4 regions of the Frankia sp. BMG5.60 genome follow, and region 4 is predicted to be linked to each of the others. Evidence: predicted binding sites of a transcription regulator. Region 4 holds the regulator's gene; each other region holds the start of a gene.
What was found. The regulator LexA, encoded in region 4, represses DNA repair genes until DNA is damaged. The targets are predictions, from matches to a motif close to CGAACNNNNGTTCG.

Region 1 (4,641 bases), 3.7 Mb from region 4:
TGAGGCTGACGCCGAGCAGGCCCGCCGAGCGGGTCAGCACCCGGGCGAGCTCGTCGGGGGCGTAGAAGTCCAGGTGGGCGGTGAACCCGAAGCGGTCGCGCAGCGGCCCCGTCAGCAGCCCCGACCGGGTCGTGGCGCCCACCAGTGTGAACGGGGCGACGTCGAGGGGGATGGCGGTCGCGCCGGGTCCCTTGCCGAGGATCACGTCGACCCGGAAGTCCTCCATCGCGGCGTAGAGGAGCTCCTCGGCGGGACGCGCGATCCGGTGGATCTCGTCGAGGAACAGCACCTCCCCAGGGGACAGCGCGGTGAGGATCGCGACGAGGTCGCCGGCCCGTTCGATCGCCGGGCCGCTGGTCATCCGCAGCGGCACCGCCAGCTCCTCCGCGATGATCATCGCGAGGCTGGTCTTGCCCAGGCCCGGTGGGCCGGACAGCAGGACGTGGTCCGGCGGCCGCCCGCGGGCCCGCGCCCCCTCCAGCATGATCGAGAGCTGTTCCCGGACCTTGCGCTGACCGACGAACTCGGTGAGCGTGCGCGGGCGCAACCCGGCCTCGAACGCCTGCTCCTCGGCGCTCGCGGCGGCCGAGACGAGCCCGTCGGCGCTCATGCGCCGCCCGCTTGCGTCCCGCCGGCCGCCAGCCCAGCCTCCGCCGGCGCGGTCATCGGCGCAGCACTGCCAGGCTCGCCCGCAGCAACGTCGCCGCGTCGGCCGCGCCCTCGGCGGACGCAGCACCGGCGGACGCAGCACCAGCAGACGGAGCACCGGCCGGCGCGGTGCCGCCTGACCGGTCCGGGCCGTCGAGGTCGTCCGGGGGCGCGGCCAGCACCGCCAGCGCGCGGGACACCGCGTCGTCGGCCTCCCGCGCCGAATAGCCCAGCCCGGCGAGCGCCTCGCGCACGGTGTCCGCGACCCCGCCGGCCCCGCCCGCCCCGGCGCCGAGGTCGGCGGGCGCCGCCCGGGGCCCGGGCACCGCGGCGCCGCGCGGCGGGCCGAGTCGGTCGCGCAGGTCCAGGACGATTCGCTGGGCGCCCTTGCGCCCGATCCCGGGCACCTTGGTGAGCGCCGCGAGATCCTCCTCGGCGACCGCCCGGCGGACCGCGTCCGGATCGTGCACGCCGAGGACGGCCTGGGCGAGCTTCGGCCCCACCCCGGCGGCGGACTGCAGGATCTCGAAGACGTCGCGGGCGTCGGCGTCGGTGAACCCGTAGAGGGTCAGCTCCGTCTCGCGCACGACGAGGGTGGTGGCGAGGCTGGCCGGCTCGCCGACCCGCAGCCGGGCCAGCGTCGCTGGGGTGCACTGGACGAGCAGGCCGACGCCACCCACCTCGACGACGGCGGACAGCGGCCCCAGCGCCCTGACGGTGCCGGCCAGCGAGGCGATCACGACGCCCCCGCCGGACGGCGGGCGGGCGCGGCAGGCGGCGGCGGGCGGCGGGCGGGCGCGGCGGGCGCAGCCGAGCGCAGCCGAGCCAGCGCCGGGCCCCGCCACAGGTGGCACAGCGCCAGCGCCAGCGCGTCGGCGGCGTCGGCCGGCCGCGGCACCTCGGTCAGCCCCAGCAGCCGGGTGACCATGAACCCGACCTGGGCCTTGTCGGCCCGGCCACTGCCGGTGACCGCAGCCTTGACCTCGCTGGGCGTGTAAAGGCCCACCGGCAGGTCGCGCCGCGCGGCAAGCATGATCGCTACTGCGCCGGCCTGGGCCGTGCCCATCACCGTACGCACGTTGGCCTGGCTGAAGACCTTCTCGACCGCGACCGCGTCCGGGCGGGTGCGGTCCAGCCAGGCGTCGATGCCGTCGGCGACGGCCCGCAGGCGGTCGGCCACCTCGGCACCGGCGGGCGTGCGCACCACCCCCGCCTCGACCAGGCGGGCACGGGAACCCAGGGCGCCGTCGACGACCCCCAGGCCGCACCGGGTCAGCCCCGGATCGACGCCCAGCACCCGCATCCACCCTCCCGACCACACGCCCGCAAGAACACTCGTTCGATGGTAGATCGGTCGGCGCAACCGGACATCCACGACACGCCCAACAGATCGTCCCGGGCGCGGTGGCGCGCGGCTAGCTGCTGACGAGCTCCATGACGTCGTCGGAGATGTCGCCGTTGAACCACACGTTCTGGACGTCGTCGAGGTCCTCGACCGCCTCGACGAGCTTGAGCACCTTGGCCGCGGGCTCGGCGTCCAGCGGCACGCTCACGCTCGGCAGCCAGGAGATGTCCGCCGAGGTGATCTCCAGGCCGGCGTCGGTGGCCGCCACCCGCACCGCATGCAGGTCGGTGGCCTCGGAGATGACCTCGAAGACGTCGCCGAGATCGTTGACCTCCTCGGCGCCCACGTCGAGCACGGCGAGCAGCACGTCGTCCTCGGTGAGCCCGGCGGCCTTCGTGAGCAGCACGACGCCCTTGCGGTTGAACAGGTACGACACCGAGCCGGGATCGGCCACCGTGCCGCCGTTACGGGTGATCGCCACCCGGACGTCGGAGGCGGCGCGGTTGCGGTTGTCGGTCAGGCACTCGACGAGGATCGCGACGCCGTTCGGCCCGTACGCCTCGTAGGTGATGTTCTCGTAGTTCACCCCGCCGGCGAGCTCGCCGGAGCCCCGCTTGACCGCCCGCTCGATGTTGTCGTTCGGGACGGACTGCGACTTGGCCTTGGCGATGGCGTCGGCCAGCGTGGGGTTTCCCGCCGGGTCGCCGCCGCCCGTCTTGGCGGCGACCTCCACCGTCTTGACCAGCTTGGCGAACAGCTTGCCCCGCCGGGCGTCGATGACCGCCTTCTTGTGCTTCGTGGTCGCCCACTTGGAGTGACCGCTCATGTCCTGCCCCTCTTACTCGCGATCACCGACCGGATCCGGAAGATCGCACAATGTCGACGAATAGCCGGTGCATCCTGGAGTCACCGGTCAGCTCCGGATGGAACGCGGTGGCCAGCAGCGGGCCCTGACGGACCGCCACCGGCGCCTCGGCGACACGAGCCAGGACCTCGACCGCATCGCCCGCCTTTTCTACCCATGGTGCCCGGATGAAGACCGCGTGCACAGGCGGTCCCTCCACGCCGTCGACGTCGAGGTCGACCTCGAACGAGTCGACCTGCCGGCCGAAGGCGTTGCGCCGGACGACCATGTCCAACCCACCGATCAGCGGCTGGTCCGGCCGGCCGTCCACGACGTCCCGCGCAAGCAGGATCATGCCAGCACACGAGCCGAACACGGGCAGGCCCGCCACGACCGCGGCCCGCAGCGGCTCCAGCAGCTCGAACACCCGCAGCAGCCGGCCGATCGTCGTGGACTCGCCGCCGGGCAGGACCAGACCGTCCACCTCGGCGAGCTCCGCCGCCCGGCGGACCTCCACCGGCCGCGCACCGACGGCGCTGAGCGCCCGAGCGTGTTCGCGCACGTCCCCCTGCAGCGCGAGGATGCCGATCCGCGGGCCGCTCACCAGCCGCGGTCGGCGTAGCGGGCCGCCGACGGGAGCTCGGCGACGTTGATGCCGACCATCGCCTCGCCCAGGCCCCGCGACACCTTCACCAGCACGTCGGGGTCGTTGAACATCGTGGTGGCCTCGACGATCGCGCGGGCGCGCCGCGCCGGATCGCCGGACTTGAAGATCCCGGAGCCGACGAACACCCCGTCCGCGCCGAGCTGCATCATCAGCGCCGCGTCCGCCGGGGTGGCGATGCCGCCGGCGGTGAACAGCACGACCGGCAGCCGGCCGAGACGGGCCACCTCGGCGACCAGCTCGACGGGGGCGCGCAGCTCCTTGGCCGCGGCATAGAGCTCCTCCGCGGGCAGCGCGGCGAGCCGGCCGATCTCGGCGCGGATGGTGCGCATGTGCACCACCGCGTTGGACACCTCGCCGGTGCCCGCCTCACCCTTGGAGCGGATCATCGCCGCCCCTTCGGCGAGCCGGCGCAGCGCCTCGCCGAGGTTGGTCGCCCCGCAGACGAACGGCACCGTGAACGACCACTTGTCGATGTGGTGGTGCGGGTCGGCCGGGGTGAGCACCTCGGACTCGTCGACGTAGTCCACCCCGAGGGCCTGGAGCACCTGGGCCTCGACGAAGTGCCCGATCCGCGCCTTGGCCATGACCGGGATGGACACCGCCTCGATGATCTCCGAGATCATGTCCGGGTCGCTCATCCGGGCGACGCCGCCCTGGGCGCGGATGTCGGCGGGCACCCGCTCCAGGGCCATCACCGCCACGGCGCCGGCGTCCTCGGCGATACGCGCCTGCTCGGCCGTGACCACATCCATGATCACACCGCCCTTGAGCATCTCCGCCATGCCGCGCTTGACGCGGGCGGTACCGGCGTGCCGGGCGGATTCGGTCGCCGGGCCGGCGGTGGCGGCAGTCTGGCCCTGGGACATGATGTGCCGTCTCTTTTCGCTCCAGTCGGGCGCCACGGCCGGCTCCGCCATGTCAGGAACACCTGCATGTCGGATACCCAGCCAGGTGAATCCCGTGCGGGTGGGTCGGTTCCCCATCGTACGGCGCAGCCCGCACCGATCGGGCGACTCAGGAGGCCAGGCCCGGCCGGTCGCCGTGCCCGAGCGGCCCGTCGCGCCCCGGCCGGTCCTCGCGGACGGCGTTGGCGCGGGCGGGGTTCTCGCGGGCGGGGCTGTCGCGGCCGTGGGTGTC
Region 2 (4,641 bases), 2.6 Mb from region 4:
TCGAGGTCGTGCTGCCGGCAGGGCTCGGCGCCGCCTCGGCCTCGACCGCATCGCGTGGCGCCGCGCCCAAGCGGTCGGCACGCGGCGCGGCGGCCGCCAAGGTGACCGGTGACGCCCTGACCAGTCCCATGCAGGGCACCATCGTGAAGGTTGCTGTCAACGACGGCGACACGGTCGCCGCCGGCGACCTCATCATCGTGCTGGAAGCGATGAAGATGGAGCAGCCGATCAACGCTCACCGTGGGGGCACCGTCACCGGCCTGACCGCAGCCGTCGGTGCGGTGGTCACAAGTGGTGCCGTCCTCTGTGAGATCAAGGACTGATCTGGCTCTCCACCGTCGGCTGTCTTCCTGCCGGCTGTCGACTTCGTAAGCTGCAGGTATGGATGGCGGTGAAGACAGCGCAACGGTGCGCGGACAGGACGCGGGGGCGACAGCGCCGCCGGCGGTGGCGGAACGGCCACCGCTGACGGGCCGCGTCCACTATCTCCTCGGTGGGACACTTCCTCCCACCTACAACGCGTGGGTCTCCCGGGATCTGACTGGCCCTGGCTGGCGGACGCGGCAGGCGGCACGCCCATTCGTTCTGATGCTGCCGTTTGCCGTGGTCTTCGCCCTGCTTCCGGGCGAAGTGGCCGTCCGCGCGGCGACGGTCGCGTTCCTCCTGGTCGCCGGGGCGGGGCTGGGCTTCGCCACCAGCGGATACTTCCGGAACCGACGGCTGGAGCAACACGGCTTGCCACCGGTGTTTCCGCCGCACGATGACGAAGACGACGAATAGCCATCGACGCCACTCGCCCCCCGCCCCCCGCCTGATCGGCGCCTACCGCCGATCATTCCTGGTCATAGCGCTCCGGGCCGACCTGATATGTGCGTCCTTCGGGGCTCGTCCAGACGAAGTGTCCGGGCCTGACCTGGCGGACCTCCCACCGTGTCGCCGGAGCGGCCGTGGCGGAATGTGTGGCTCTGGGCGGCCGGTCGGCGGCATGTTTGAGTCGGTGATGGCGCCGGCACTGCGGGCCAAGGTTAGCTTCATCCGTCTTACCGCCCGGCCCGTGCGGCTGAGTATGGTCGAGATCGCAGGCGGTCGACGGTTTGTCGCAGCCGGGAAAAACACAGGTGGGATTGCGAACCCGGACATGCCGTGCCAACGCGGCGGACGGGAATCGCCGACTCGCCGTCTCCACCACCTGCCCCTCCGCCGGATCTGTGAGGATTCGCCGCCAGGTGCACCGAGGGTTGGCTGCCATCTCGCGGAGGATTCCGGCGGGTATCGGCCCGTAACCCGGGATTTCACCGGGCTTCTCCGACAGGCCCAACAGACATTCCACCGGCACGATGACCTGCATCTCGATATCGATGCGATCACGGTCGTGTCCCATGATCAGGTCATAGAGCACGTCGGCTCGACGCTGGTCGAGGTCTCGTTCGTCCTGCTCCGCTCCGGCCTTCTTTGCCAGCCCGTCGACCTTTCGGAAGGCCGCCACCATGCGATCGGCGGGGAGCAGGGCTGAGATTCGTCCCATCCCGTCGGCCTCGGCCCGCATCGTCACCCGACGCGCGGTCGCAGCCTTCCGACGCCGACGTTCCGCACCCTGCGGGTCCACCTTGATGACCCGACGCCGCACGGCGGCGGCGAAGGCGCTGTGACTGGGGCGGCCGCCGCCGTTGCTCAGCACGCCTCCGGCGACCTCGTCCGCCTGTTCGTCCGTGAGGTTCGCCGTCAGTCGCTCCAGCGCGCCCAGACGCTCCAGATCGATGGATCCGAAGCCGAGGGCGTTGACCGCGGCGGGCATGCGGCGAACCGCGCTGACCGCGAAGGCCAGGCACCTGCCGCCCACCGCCGGCGACAGCTTCAGCTCGGCAGCGAGTTCGTCTCCGGCGAACTCGTCGAAGGCCTGGTATCGCTGTTCGCCGCCGTCGAGCTCGGGCGGCCGCAACCGAGCAAACCTCGCCCGGACAACCAGCCGGGCGGCCTCCCAGCGTGCGATCTCCCGCTCGATCTGCACGTCGAGCCGCAGACAGTCACTCGCGTCGAGATTCGCCACCCAGTGCATGAATGGCGATTCCAGTATGCCGACCTCGTCACGGTCACCTGCAACCGTGACATCCGGATCCGGGGCACCGACGTCCGTTGCCTCGGCGGATCCTCGGCCCGGATCGTTCGCCTTCCAGAAGTCGGAAAATGAGTACACTGCGCCACCTGCCACGGGTAGATCGCCGGAAGGGTCAGGCTCCGGAAAAGGACACGCCCGATCCATGTCTGCGCAATCCGACATCAAGAATCAAGAGAGCATCGACTCCTGGCATCGAACTTGCGTTCGAAGCATAGCCGACGCCGGCCGCTCTGCCAAGCCGCCTCCCCAACCATAGGAGAGTCCCACGGAGCGCACGACCAAATCCTCGAGGGAATTCGCCAACAGCACTTGATCGCGGTCGCCACACATCGAGCTCGACCGACTGGCGACCACAACCTAGAGAAGGTGCCGAAAACGCTACAGGCGGTGGATCCGGCAACGGGAGCGGCCTATGCTCGCACCGTCTACCCGCGCCATTCCCGGTGGCGAAGGGCGAGCACCCGACTGTTCTCCGGCCGCTGACACGCCGGCCGGAGCGGCCTGCGGCCATCACTCCGTCGAAGGTCGACGCCGGCCGAGGTCGCCGGTTTCACCCTGCGCTGTCGAAGCCCGCGAAGAAGTCGCGAGGGCGCAGAACCCTGGCGGCCTCGGTGATCGAGCCGGACAACGAGGGATAGATGGAGAAGGTATGCGCGATCTGATCGACGGTGAGTCCATGTTCGACCGCGAGCGAGACAGAAAGAATGAGCTCCGACGCGCGTGGGGCGACAATCACGCCACCAAGGACACTGCCGCTACCCGGCCGGCAGAACAATTTGACGAAACCGTCCTCGATCCCCATCATCTTCGCGCGAGGATTACGCGAGAGTGGCACGGTGGTCACCTCTGCCGCGACGGCACCCGTGTCCTTCATCACCTGGGTGACTCCGACCGTGGCGATTTCCGGCTCGGTGAAGATGTTGGAGGAGACGGTCCCGAGTCGCAGCGGGCTCACCGCCTCCCCGAGGGCATGCCACATTGCTATCCGGCCCTGCATCGCGGCTACCGACGCGAGCGGCAGAACGCCGGTGCAGTCGCCTGCCGCATACACCCCGGGCACGGAGGTGCGCGACATCCGATCGACGTTCACGTGCCCGCCGGGGCCGAGGCGAACGCCGACGTCGGTCAGGCCGAGTCCCTTCGTGCGGGGAACAGATCCGACCGCCATCAGGGCGTGGCTTCCCGTGACGGTGCGGCCGTCGGTGAGCTCGACGATCACGCCGTCGCCGATGCGGCGGACCGATGCGGCGCGCGAGCGGTTGAGCACCTCGATGCCACGCCGCACGAACACATCCTCGATGACGCGCGCCGCGTCCGGGTCCTCGCCGGGCAGGACCCGTTCGCGGGACGAGACGAGGGTGACCTCGGCCCCCATCGCCCGGTAGGCACTGGCGAACTCGGCGCCGGTGACGCCGGAGCCGACGACGACCAGATGCTCGGGGATCTCCTTGAGATCGTAGAGATGGCGCCAGGTGAGTATGCGTTCGCCGTCCGGGCGGGCAGTCGGAAGATCCCGTGGACTCGCCCCCGTTGCGATGAGAATCACGTCACCCACGAAGGTCTCACCGGTGTTCGTCTCGATCGCATGCGGCCCGACCAGCCGACCCGCCGCGTGCACCACCTCGACCTTCTCTCGCTCGAGACGGCGTTCGATGTCCAGGGACTGCGCCTTTGCGAGTTCCCTGACCCTTTCGTACACCTGTTCCGGATCGACGCTGACGACCTCCGGCGGCGTGAGCGGGGGGACACTCGCGTCCAAGCCGCTTCGCATGCCCCACGCCACCGCGGGCAGCACCGGTTCGGTCCCCGCGCCAAGGCCGTGCGGACGGATACCGAGCCCCGGCGCCAGTGCGAGATTGGTCATAGTCTCCGAAGTCGCGATCAGCGTCTTGGATGGAACACAGTCGGTGAGCACACAGGCGCCGCCGATCCCATCCGAGTCGATGACCGTGACCGTCGCGCCCAGCGACGCTGCCACGAGCGCCGATTCATAGCCGCCAGGCCCTCCACCGAGAATGACGATGCGCGTCACGTGCCCTCCCGATCCGACATCTCTTCCTTTCATCTTCCCCCGCCTCGACGGCTGCGCTCCTCCCGGTGCGGACAGCTCCGTAGGATCACAGGCGGAAGCCAGCATGCGCGAAGTCCACGAGACACCCTTCTTCCGATTTTGAAACGGAAATAGCAGCTATAGCCACGCACCGTCACCCCGAGAGACGACGATGACCTTGTACGCGGCGTACGCCGGCAATCTCGACCCGGCGCAGATGAAGGAGCGGGCCCCCCACTCGCCCGTCACCGGCACTGGATGGATCAACGGCTGGCGCCTGACCTTCGGCGGCGAGAACGTGGGCTGGGACGGGGCGCTGGCCACGATCGTCGAGGCACCCGGCAGCCATGCGTACGTGCTGCTGTACGACCTCGATCGATATGACCTGGAGCGGCTCGACGTGTGGGAGGGCGCGGACACCGGCCTGTACACCCGCATCCGCGTCAGGGTGTCCACCCTGGACGGCGAGGCTCTC
Region 3 (4,641 bases), 1.9 Mb from region 4:
AGCGCTCGGCCCGCGCGAGGCCTATGACCGGGCCGCGCCGGCGGGGGTGACCTGGTCGCGCTACGACCTGGCGGCCGGCCGGCTGCGGGAGAGCCGGCTCGTGCTCAACGGGACGCTGGAGAACTGCAACGGCTCGCCGACGCCGTGGGGAACCTGGCTGTCGTGCGAGGAGACGACGGACGGGACGGCCGCCGGCTACGAACGGCCGCACGGCTACGTCTTCGAGGTCCCGGCGAACGCCCGCGGTCCGGTGTCGCCGCTGCCGCTGCGGGCGATGGGCCGCTTCGAGCACGAGTGCGCTCCCGTGGACCCCACGACCGGCATCGTCTACCTCACCGAGGACAACGGCGACCCCGGCGACGGGCTTTACCGCTTCCTGCCGAACCGCCCCGGGAGGCTGGCGGCCGGCGGACGGCTGCAGATGCTCGCTGTGCGCGGCGAGCCGACCTACGACACCGCCACCGGCCAGCGCGTCGGCGAGCGTCTGCCGGTGGCCTGGGTCGACATCGACCACCCCGACCCGTCGGACGCCGAGTCCAACCCCGGATCGGTCTACACCCAGGGCCGGGCCCGCGGCGGCGCCCGCTTCCTCGGCCTGGAGGGCGCCGACTGGGCCGGCGGCCAGCTCACCTTCGTCGCCTCCGAGGCCGGGGACGCAGAGGAGGGGCAGGTGTGGACCTACCGGCCCACCGGCCTGCACACCGGCGTGCTGACGCTGCGCTACGAATCGCGCGACGGCGGCGTGCTCGACCAGCCCGACGGGCTGACCGTCGGCCCGCACGGCGGCGTCGTTCTCTGCGAGGACGGCGACGGCGAAGACGCCGCGGGCGGCGACAACTACCTGCGGCTGCTGACCACGGCCGGCCGGATCGTCGACCTGGCGAAGGTCATCGCCCCGCTTGACCTGCACCACTGGAACGCCGAGGACTTCCCTGCGCCGGGACCGGTGGGCGCGAGCGAGACGGCCGGTGCCCGGTTCACCGCAGACGGCCGCCACCTGTTCGTCAACCTCCAGTACCCGGGCCTGACCTGCGTCATCACCGGACCCTGGGGCACGCTCGCCTAGCCGGTCCTGGGCGGACGTCGGTGGTCGGGCGGCGCTTGGAGCTCCTGCTCGCTCGGACAGGCGGGAGCTCCGATGCCGCCAGGCTGGCGGGATGGCGGTCCGCCGGAGGAAGACGGACGCCGCTGCTACGCGCAAGGACATCGCACCTCCATCGTGTTCTGGCTCGCCGAGGTTCCGCGCGGACGGTCCGCCAGACCGGATCGCGACGCCACCGAAGCCCGTCACTGCGTGATACGCCGTCGGCAGGAGTGACGACCGGCAGCGTGGGGCTGGCGGACTGGCCGACTGTCAGCTGACGGTGGCCAGGAGGTCGGGTGGGTGGGTGTAGGGGTTTTGGCGTGGTGTTTGGTGGGGGTCGATGTGCCGGGGTGGGATGTAGGCGGGGTGTCCGTCGTCGGTGAAGGTGATGGTCCAGCCGTCGTGGTGGACGTGGCGGTGGTGGTGGCCGCAGAGCAGGACGAGGTTGTGGAGGGCGGTGACCCCGCCGTGTGTCCAATAGGTCACGTGGTGTGCTTCGCGCCAGGAGGGTGGCCGGTCGCAGCCGGGGAAGGTGCAGCCTCGGTCGCGGGCGGCGAGCGCGCGGCGTAGCTGGGGCGGCACGACGCGGGTTGATCGTCCGACGTCGAGGGGGACGCCGGCGGGATCGAGGATGATCCGGCTGATTTCGGCGTCGCAGGACAGTCGGGCGAGGGTGCTGTGGGGTAGGGGAAGTCCCCGGCTGGTCAGGGCGGGGGTGGCGCCGCTGGCGAGCAGGGTGTTCCAGTGGATGGTGACGGTCAGGTGTGGGCGTACCCCGCCGCTGTCGGGAACGGCTGCGGCGTTCAACGCGCGGGTGATCAGGTTGATGAGGGCGTCGGCGCGGCGGCGGGTGGGGGTGCGCCGGTCGGGGGTGCCGTCGGTGGTGGGCTGGGGGGCGGCGAGGCTGTCCAGTGCGGTGCGCAGCAGGGCGGCGGCTTCGGCGTCGAGTTCCCCGTTGATCACGGTGGTGCCGGTCGGGGTGTCGGTGAGGGTCAACCGGCGGATGTCGGCCGGGTCCGGGCTCGGCTTGTCCCGGCCGTTGTTCCCGCCACCGGCACCGCCTGCTCTGCCACCGCTGCCGGTCTTGCCGCCATCGCCACCGCCACCAACGCCGCCGCCGCGGCTGCCGCTGCCGGTGCTGGGGTTGGTGTGTTTGTCGGTGTGGGGGTCGTCGCCGCCGGGGGAGGTGTCGGTGGTGGTGAGTGTTTCGCGGAGGCGGGCGGCGAGTTTGACCAGGTGGATGGGGTCGAACTGGTCGGCGAAGCGTAGGAGGGCCTGTTCGGCGGCGGCCCGCTGGTCGGGGGTGACTTCGGTGGGTAGGGTGCGCATGGCCTCGCCGATGACCACGGCCTGTTCGGCGGTGATGGTCCCGTCGGCCAGGGCCGCGCCGGTGGCGGTGCAGGCGGTGGTGTCGCGGGCGAGGGTGACCTGGCGTCGCGGGTGGTCAGCCGCAGCCGGTCGCGTAGCCAACCCGCGAGATCGGTGGCGCCGTGGCGCACGGCGAAACCACGATCCTGGGCCTCCACGAACAGCCGGCCCCGCACGGCGGCGACCCGGCCGGTCGGCCGGCTCACCCCCTCGATCAGTCCTTCCGGTTCCCCGTCCGACAGCTGCCATGCCTGCGCGGTCAGCAGCCCGTCGACCTGCCGGGAGATCGTGGCGAGGCGGGCTGGCGGGTCAGGGCCGTCTCCGAGGTCGTCGTCGAAAACCATGGGTCAACGGTAGAACAACACAGGCCGGATGTCGAACATATGTTCGTACGCTGTGAGCGGAGACGACACGGGAACCAACCCGCACCCCGCACGCCCCGCGCGAACAACGCCAACCACACACCAGATCTGGCCGCCACACCCTTCGCAGTCCGTGGGCGGTACCGGCCCTCGGCTGGTATACCGGCGCGCCGAGCTTCCCGGTAGCCACCCAGAAAGGGCGACCGCGGCGGCAGCCGACGTCCGCAGCAGCAGAGCTGGACGGCAGTCGTTGCAGGCCCGGAGGCGCAGGACGCGACGCGGACAGGTGGGCGAAGCGGGCGGGCGGACGGGCGGGCGGGCGACGCGGACAGGCGGGCAGGCGGGCGACGCAGGCAGGCGACGCGAACAGACGGGCGCCGCAGGCGGCGCGGGCCGGCGGGCGCCGCGGCTGGCGCGGCTGGCGCGGGTGGGAGAACGTCGGCGTGGCCGGGGGAGGCGGACGGCCGTCCGCCTCCCCCGGCCACAGGCAGTGCGACTAGGGGATCCGCACGGTCGGCGCGTCCAGGTCGACGCCCGCCTGGGCGGATGGCCGCATCCGCTCTGCCGGCAGGACGCCCTTGGCCGGTTGACTGCTCTCGGTCGGGCGACTGCTCGCGACCGGATGGCTGATCTCCGTCGAATGGCTGCTTCCTGCCAGAACAGCGCCGTCGGCGGTGATGGGGCCGTCTGCGGTGGGGCCGGCGGCGGCCTCGGCGGCAAGCAGCGTCTCGACGTGGACGTACCGCGCGCCGCGCAGCAGGGAGGCGACGGCTGCGATCAGCGACATCGCGATGGCCAGCGAGAACACGCTGATCAGGCCGTGGTGGAACGGCGAGGCGATCAGGTGGGGGAAGAACTCCTTGCCGGTCAGCGCCTGCGCGTTCGCCGCGGGGAGCTGGTGCAGGGTGCCGTCGCCGAGCAGGTTCTGCATCGGGTTGTAACCGAGGAAGGCGGCGAACAGGCTGCCGACCGGCGGCAGGTTCGCCACCCGGTCGGTGACGTCGGCGGGCACGCCCTGCGCGGCCAGCCCGCTGTGCAGCGAGTGCGGCAGCGTCGAGGACAGCCCGGCGATCATCAGGGAGAAGAACAGGCCGATCGACAGGACCTGGCCGGAGTTCATGAAGGTCGCGCGCATCCCGGACGCGCCGCCGCGGGCCGCCGCGGGCACGGCGTTCATCACCGCGGTCGTGTTCGGCGCGGAGAACAGGCCCGAGCCGATCCCGTTGAGGACCAGCAGCGCCGCGAACGCCGGGTAGCTGAAGTCCGTCGGCAGCAGCAGCAGGCCGACGAAGGTCGCCGCGACCAGCGTCAGGCCGCCGGTGGCGAAGGCGCGGGCACCGAACCGGTCGGACAGGAAGCCCGACACCGGGCCCGCCACCAGGAATCCGATCGTCAGCGGCAGCAGGTAGACGCCCGCCCACAGCGGCGTGTCGACGTAGTCGTAGCCGTGCAGCGGCAGCCAGATCCCCTGCAACCAGATGATCAGCATGAACTGCATCCCGCCGCGGGCGATCGAGGACAGCAGGACCGCCGCGTTGCCGGCGGTGAACGCCCGGATCCGGAACAGCGCCAGGTTGAACATCGGCTGCGCGGTGCGCCGTTCGATGAGGACGAACGCGACCAGGACGGCGGCGCCGCCGATCAGCGCGGCGAGCACCTTCGGGTTCAGCCAGCCCATGTCGTGGCCGCCGTAGGGCTGGATGCCGTACGTGACGCCGGCGAGCAGCGCGGTCAGCCCGACGGCGAAGGTGATGTTGCCCCACCAGTCGATCCGCGCGGGCGCGCGCCGGCCGGTGTCGCGCAGGCTGCGGTAGGACCAGATCGTGC
Region 4 (4,641 bases):
CAGGTGCCCGTCCTGTCCAGGTGCCCGTCCGGTCCGGCGCGAAGGTCACGGTGTGCCAGCCCGGAAACCGTTCGCGATCGTCATGGCGGCGTGGGACCCTGGTGGGAGACGGGATGAATCCGCGAGGGAAGCGGTCGGCGCCCCGCGCCGACGCTTGCCCGCGGACCTCATCAGGTCGCCGGAACCCGCGAGCGTGACCTGGCCGGACGAAGCGGCGCGGAATCTCGCGGCAGCGAGCCGCGTTGAGAACGGATGGTATGACTCTTCCTGCCGACGCCCTGACGGCGTCCACTTTCGACAGATCCCTCATCGACCTCGCCGATTCGGATTCGGCGTACCTCTCGGGCTTCTATGACGATTCGGGGGACGGCTTCGACCTGGAGGAGCGCGCGGCACTGCGCCGCGTGCCCGGCCTGGCCACCGAGCTCGACGACGTCACCGAGGTCGAGTACCGCCAGTTGCGGCTGGAGCGGGTCGTCCTCATCGGCGTGTGGACGTCGGGTTCGCTGCGGTCGGCCGAGGCATCCATGGCGGAGCTCGCCGCCCTCGCGACCACGGCGGGTTCGGTCGTGCTGGACGCGCTCGTGCAGCGACGCGACCGGCCGGACGCCTCGACCTACGTCGGGTCCGGCAAGGCCCGCGAACTCGCCGAGGTCGTCACCGCGACCGGCGCGGACACGGTGATCTGCGACGGCGAGCTCACCCCGGGCCAGCTACGCCAGTTGGAGGAGGTCGTCAAGGTCAAGGTCATCGACCGGACCGCGCTCATCCTCGACATCTTCGCCCAGCACGCGACGTCTCGGGAGGGCAAGGCCCAGGTCGAGCTCGCCCAGCTCCAGTACATGCTGCCCCGCCTGCGCGGCTGGGGTGAGTCGATGTCCCGCGCCGCGGCCAGCGGCGGTGGGCGCGCGCCCATCGGTACTCGCGGACCTGGCGAGACGAAGATCGAGACAGACCGCCGACGGCTGCGCGCGCGGATGGCGCGTCTGCGCCGGGAGCTCGCCGGGATGGCAACCGTGCGGGAGACGAAGCGGTCGGCCCGCCGGCGCGGCGAGGTGCCCGCGGTGGCGATCGCCGGTTACACCAACGCCGGCAAGTCCTCGCTGCTCAACCGTCTCACCGGCGCCGGCGTCCTCGTCGAGGACGCGTTGTTCGCCACGCTGGATCCCACCGTGCGGCGCGCGACCCTGCCGGACGGCCGGGCGTTCACCCTCACCGACACGGTCGGGTTCGTCCGGCACCTCCCGCACCAGATCGTCGAGGCGTTCCGCTCGACCCTGGAGGAGGTCGCCGACGCGGACCTCATCCTGCACGTCGTCGACGGCTCCGCCCCCGACCCGGCCGCCCAGATCTCAGCCGTACGCGAGGTGCTCAACGACATCGACGCGGGCAACGTGACCGAGCTGATCGTCGTGAACAAGGTCGACGCCACCGAGTCGACCGTCCTCGCCGGCCTGCGCCAGCTCGCGCCCGACGCGGTCTTCGTCTCGGCGCGCACGGGGGAGGGGCTGACCGCGCTCGTCGACGCTCTGTGCGACCGAGTCCCCCACCCCGACGTGGAGATGAAGGTCCTCGTCCCCTACACGCGGGGCGATCTCGTCTCGCGGGTACACGCTCACGGCGAAGTGCTCGAGTTGGAGCACACGGCGGACGGCACCCGACTGCTCGCGAGGGTGTCGCCGTCGCTCGCCGCGGAACTGCACACCTTCCAGCCCTGACCCGTCCAGCCCTGATCCGCCGCGCCGGGACCGGCGCTGAGCTCGCCGTCGGCGCGGTCGGCGGAGCATACCCGCCCGGTCCACGGCAGCCGAATCGGCCGGCCGCCTCGCGCGGCCGGCCGTCCACGGTCAGACCCGGCGCAGCACGGCGACGATCCGCCCGAGGATCGTCGCCTCTTCGCCAGGGATGTCGCTGAACGTCGAGTTCTCCGGGTGCAGCCAGACCTTGCCGTCGCGGACCCGTAGCCGCTTGACCGTCGCCTCGCCGTCGATCATCGCGGCGACGATCTCACCGTTGTCCGCGACCGGCTGCTGGCGCACCACCACCCAGTCGCCGTCACAGATTGCCGCGTTGATCATCGATTCGCCGACGACCCGGAGCAGGAACAGGGTGCCCTCGCCGACGATCTCCTTCGGCAGCGGAAAGACGTCCTCGATCGCCTGCTCGGCCAGGATCGGCCCCCCGGCGGCGATCCGCCCGAGGACCGGCACGTAGGCCGCGGACCCCTCGCCGCTCGCGCCGGCCGGGGCCGCGGCGCCCGGGAACGTCGACACGACGGCCGCCGCGCCGGAGTCGGCCTTGCGCCGCGGCCGATCGGGGCTGAGCACCTCCATCGCCCGCGGACGGTTCGGGTCCCGGCGCAGGTAGCCCTTCTCTTCCAGCACCTTGAGCTGATGCGCCACGCTGCTCGTGCTGGTCAGCCCCACCGCCTCCCCGATCTCCCGCACGCTGGGCGGGTACCCGCGCCGTTCCACCTCGGCCCGGATGACCTCGAGCACCTTGCGCTGCCGGGGGGTCAGGCCGGCTGCGTCCGCGGGGTTTTCGGGAAAGGCCCGCACGTTGCCGCGGGCCCCGCCCCGGCGTGTACCCCTGCCTTGGCTGGTCATCGCCTACCGCTCTCCTCGTCGCCTACTCTGTCGCCGGTGGGCCGCCGCTCGGCCGCGCGCTGGACGTGCGCGCGGCTGTCGGCCTCGCCCGGCGAGACCGGCACCCCCCACGGCACCCGGCTGTCCGCGACCGGGGGAGACCGCCCGGTGCAAACCTGATCGTCTCGACGGTAACCGCCCGGTCGCGGAATCTCAAACGTCTGTTCGAGCGTGTCCCTTTCCCTGGCGGGACTCCGGTGTGACAATCGATCAGGAGTTCGATCGAACGGGAGTTCGTGGCGTCGACGACGTGGTCCGGGGCGCCTTGGGAGGAAGCCGTGCAAAGCGCGCACACCACACAGGTGGTCGATCTGGCGGCCGCCCGGGAGCGGGCGGTGCGCCGCGCCGGGGGATGGCCGGCGAGCGGTCCGGCGCGGATGCGGGTGGCCCTGCCGGCCGCCAGGGTCGGTGCCGGGAGGCCGGTTCCGAGGGCGTGCCCCTCGCACGCGCCGGTTCCCCGGGCGACGAGGTCCGAGGCGCAGAAGTCCCAGGCGTCGAAGTCTCAGGTGTCGAAGTCTCAGGTGTCGAGGTCTCAGGCGTCGAGGTCCGAGGCGCCGGGATCTCGGTCGCGGAGATCCCGGTCGCCGGGCCCGCCGCGGCGGCTTGCCCGCGGATCAGGATCCCGGCCGCCGGTGCGCCGCGCCGCCGGCGAGCCGCTGCCGCCGCTGCGGCTGACCCACCGCGGCCGGGTGGTCGTGGTCGCCGTCGTCGCGCTGGCGATCGCCGCGGTGCTGGTGGTCGTCCTGCCGCGCGCCTCGATCGCGTGGTCCGGCGAGCCGCCGCGGGGTCACCTGGTCCTCGCCGGGGAGACGCTGTGGGAGATCGCAGTCGCGCTCGATCCCGACGCCGACACCCGCGCCGTCGTGGATCGGCTGATGCGGATCAACCATCTCCCCTCGGTCGAGCTCACCCCCGGCCAGTTCCTGTTGCTGGGCTGACCCTCCGGTCGGCCGGTCCGCTCCGCCACCGTCCGGTCCCGATCGGCGCTCGGCGGCTCGCCGCCGTGACGGGCCGGTGCCCGGCGGCAGCGGGCGGGTGCGGCGCCCTCGCGCAGGGTTGTCGCGCCCCCGCGGGCTGATGTCCCGGTGTGACACGCGGGGGGTCGGTGTCCCCATCACTGGGGTTGTGCGCTAGGTTAGACACAACATCTGGTGCTTATGCGGGTGTAAGTCATCCACAGGTTGCGCACAGGCTTTCCACAGAGGTGCGGGCGGCCGTCCACAGGGGCGGCTCGGCCGGTGCGGAGGCGCGGGTCGGCTCGCTGTCCCGCCGCGCCAGGTGGCCGCGCCGGACCGGACGAAGGAGGCGTATCGCGTGCGATGCCCGTTCTGCCGGCATCCGGACAGCCGTGTCGTCGACAGCCGGGAGGCCGAGGAGGGCTCGGCGATTCGGCGGCGGCGATCCTGCCTGTCGTGCGGTCGCCGGTTCACCACCATGGAGGAGGCGTCGCTGCGGGTGCTCAAGCGCAGCGGCGTGGCGGAGCCGTTCAGTCGCGCGAAGGTGATCACCGGTGTGCGCAAGGCCTGCCAGGGCCGGCCGGTGCGCGACGACGATCTTGCTCTGCTGGCCCAGCGGGTTGAGGATGCCGTGCGCTCCTCGGGCTCGGCGGAGGTCCCCGCGGAGGCGATTGGCCGGGCGATCCTCGGCCCGCTCCGCGAGCTCGACGAGGTGGCCTACCTCCGCTTCGCCTCGGTGTACCTGGCCTTCGAGTCGCTCGGCGACTTCGAGAGCGCGATCGCGGCGCTGCGGGCCGAGACGTCCGGAGCCCGCCGCGGCGCCGACCTCGACGACCTTGACGAGCTGGGAGATCCAACCGTCCGTCCCGCCGGCGGAGCGTTCACCGACCAGGCGGACCCGTCGCAGCGGGCCGGTCCCGAAGGCCCCCCACCCGGCGGCCGGCGGGCCGACTCAGATACCCCACGCCCCGGCCGCCCAGGCCGGGACACACCCGCCGCCGTCCGCGAGCAGCCGGAGACCCCGGGCCGCCGTGGCGGCG

Region 1: ruvC (crossover junction endodeoxyribonuclease RuvC) is a predicted target of LexA. The motif match lies at 1,977-1,990, and genes of this name have one in related genera.
Region 2: AC5R91_RS14545 (HNH endonuclease signature motif containing protein) is a predicted target of LexA. The motif match lies at 2,310-2,323, and genes of this name have one in related genera.
Region 3: AC5R91_RS01090 (HNH endonuclease signature motif containing protein) is a predicted target of LexA. The motif match lies at 2,829-2,842, and genes of this name have one in related genera.

What each region holds. Positions count from the first base shown of each region.
Region 1 covers NZ_CM182091.1:2,485,183-2,489,823, forward strand. The annotation lists gene ruvB (Holliday junction branch migration DNA helicase RuvB) at 1-610, opposite strand, end outside; gene ruvA (Holliday junction branch migration protein RuvA) at 663-1,388, opposite strand; gene ruvC (crossover junction endodeoxyribonuclease RuvC) at 1,385-1,951, opposite strand; gene AC5R91_RS09975 (YebC/PmpR family DNA-binding transcriptional regulator) at 2,064-2,819, opposite strand; gene pdxT (pyridoxal 5'-phosphate synthase glutaminase subunit PdxT) at 2,842-3,441, opposite strand; gene pdxS (pyridoxal 5'-phosphate synthase lyase subunit PdxS) at 3,438-4,370, opposite strand; gene AC5R91_RS09990 (LemA family protein) at 4,519-4,641, opposite strand, start outside.
Region 2 covers NZ_CM182091.1:3,614,064-3,618,704, forward strand. The annotation lists gene AC5R91_RS14535 (acetyl/propionyl/methylcrotonyl-CoA carboxylase subunit alpha) at 1-323, shown strand, start outside; gene AC5R91_RS14540 (DUF5313 family protein) at 382-780, shown strand; gene AC5R91_RS14545 (HNH endonuclease signature motif containing protein) at 833-2,209, opposite strand; gene AC5R91_RS14550 (NAD(P)H-quinone dehydrogenase) at 2,667-4,148, opposite strand; gene AC5R91_RS14555 (gamma-glutamylcyclotransferase family protein) at 4,339-4,641, shown strand, end outside.
Region 3 covers NZ_CM182091.1:270,947-275,587, forward strand. The annotation lists gene AC5R91_RS01085 (alkaline phosphatase PhoX) at 1-1,066, shown strand, start outside; gene AC5R91_RS01090 (HNH endonuclease signature motif containing protein) at 1,355-2,554, opposite strand; gene AC5R91_RS01095 (MFS transporter) at 3,311-4,641, opposite strand, start outside.
Region 4 covers NZ_CM182091.1:6,211,510-6,216,150, forward strand. The annotation lists gene hflX (GTPase HflX) at 258-1,718, shown strand; gene lexA (transcriptional repressor LexA) at 1,848-2,606, opposite strand; gene AC5R91_RS25455 (LysM peptidoglycan-binding domain-containing protein) at 3,278-3,583, shown strand; gene nrdR (transcriptional regulator NrdR) at 3,960-4,641, shown strand, end outside.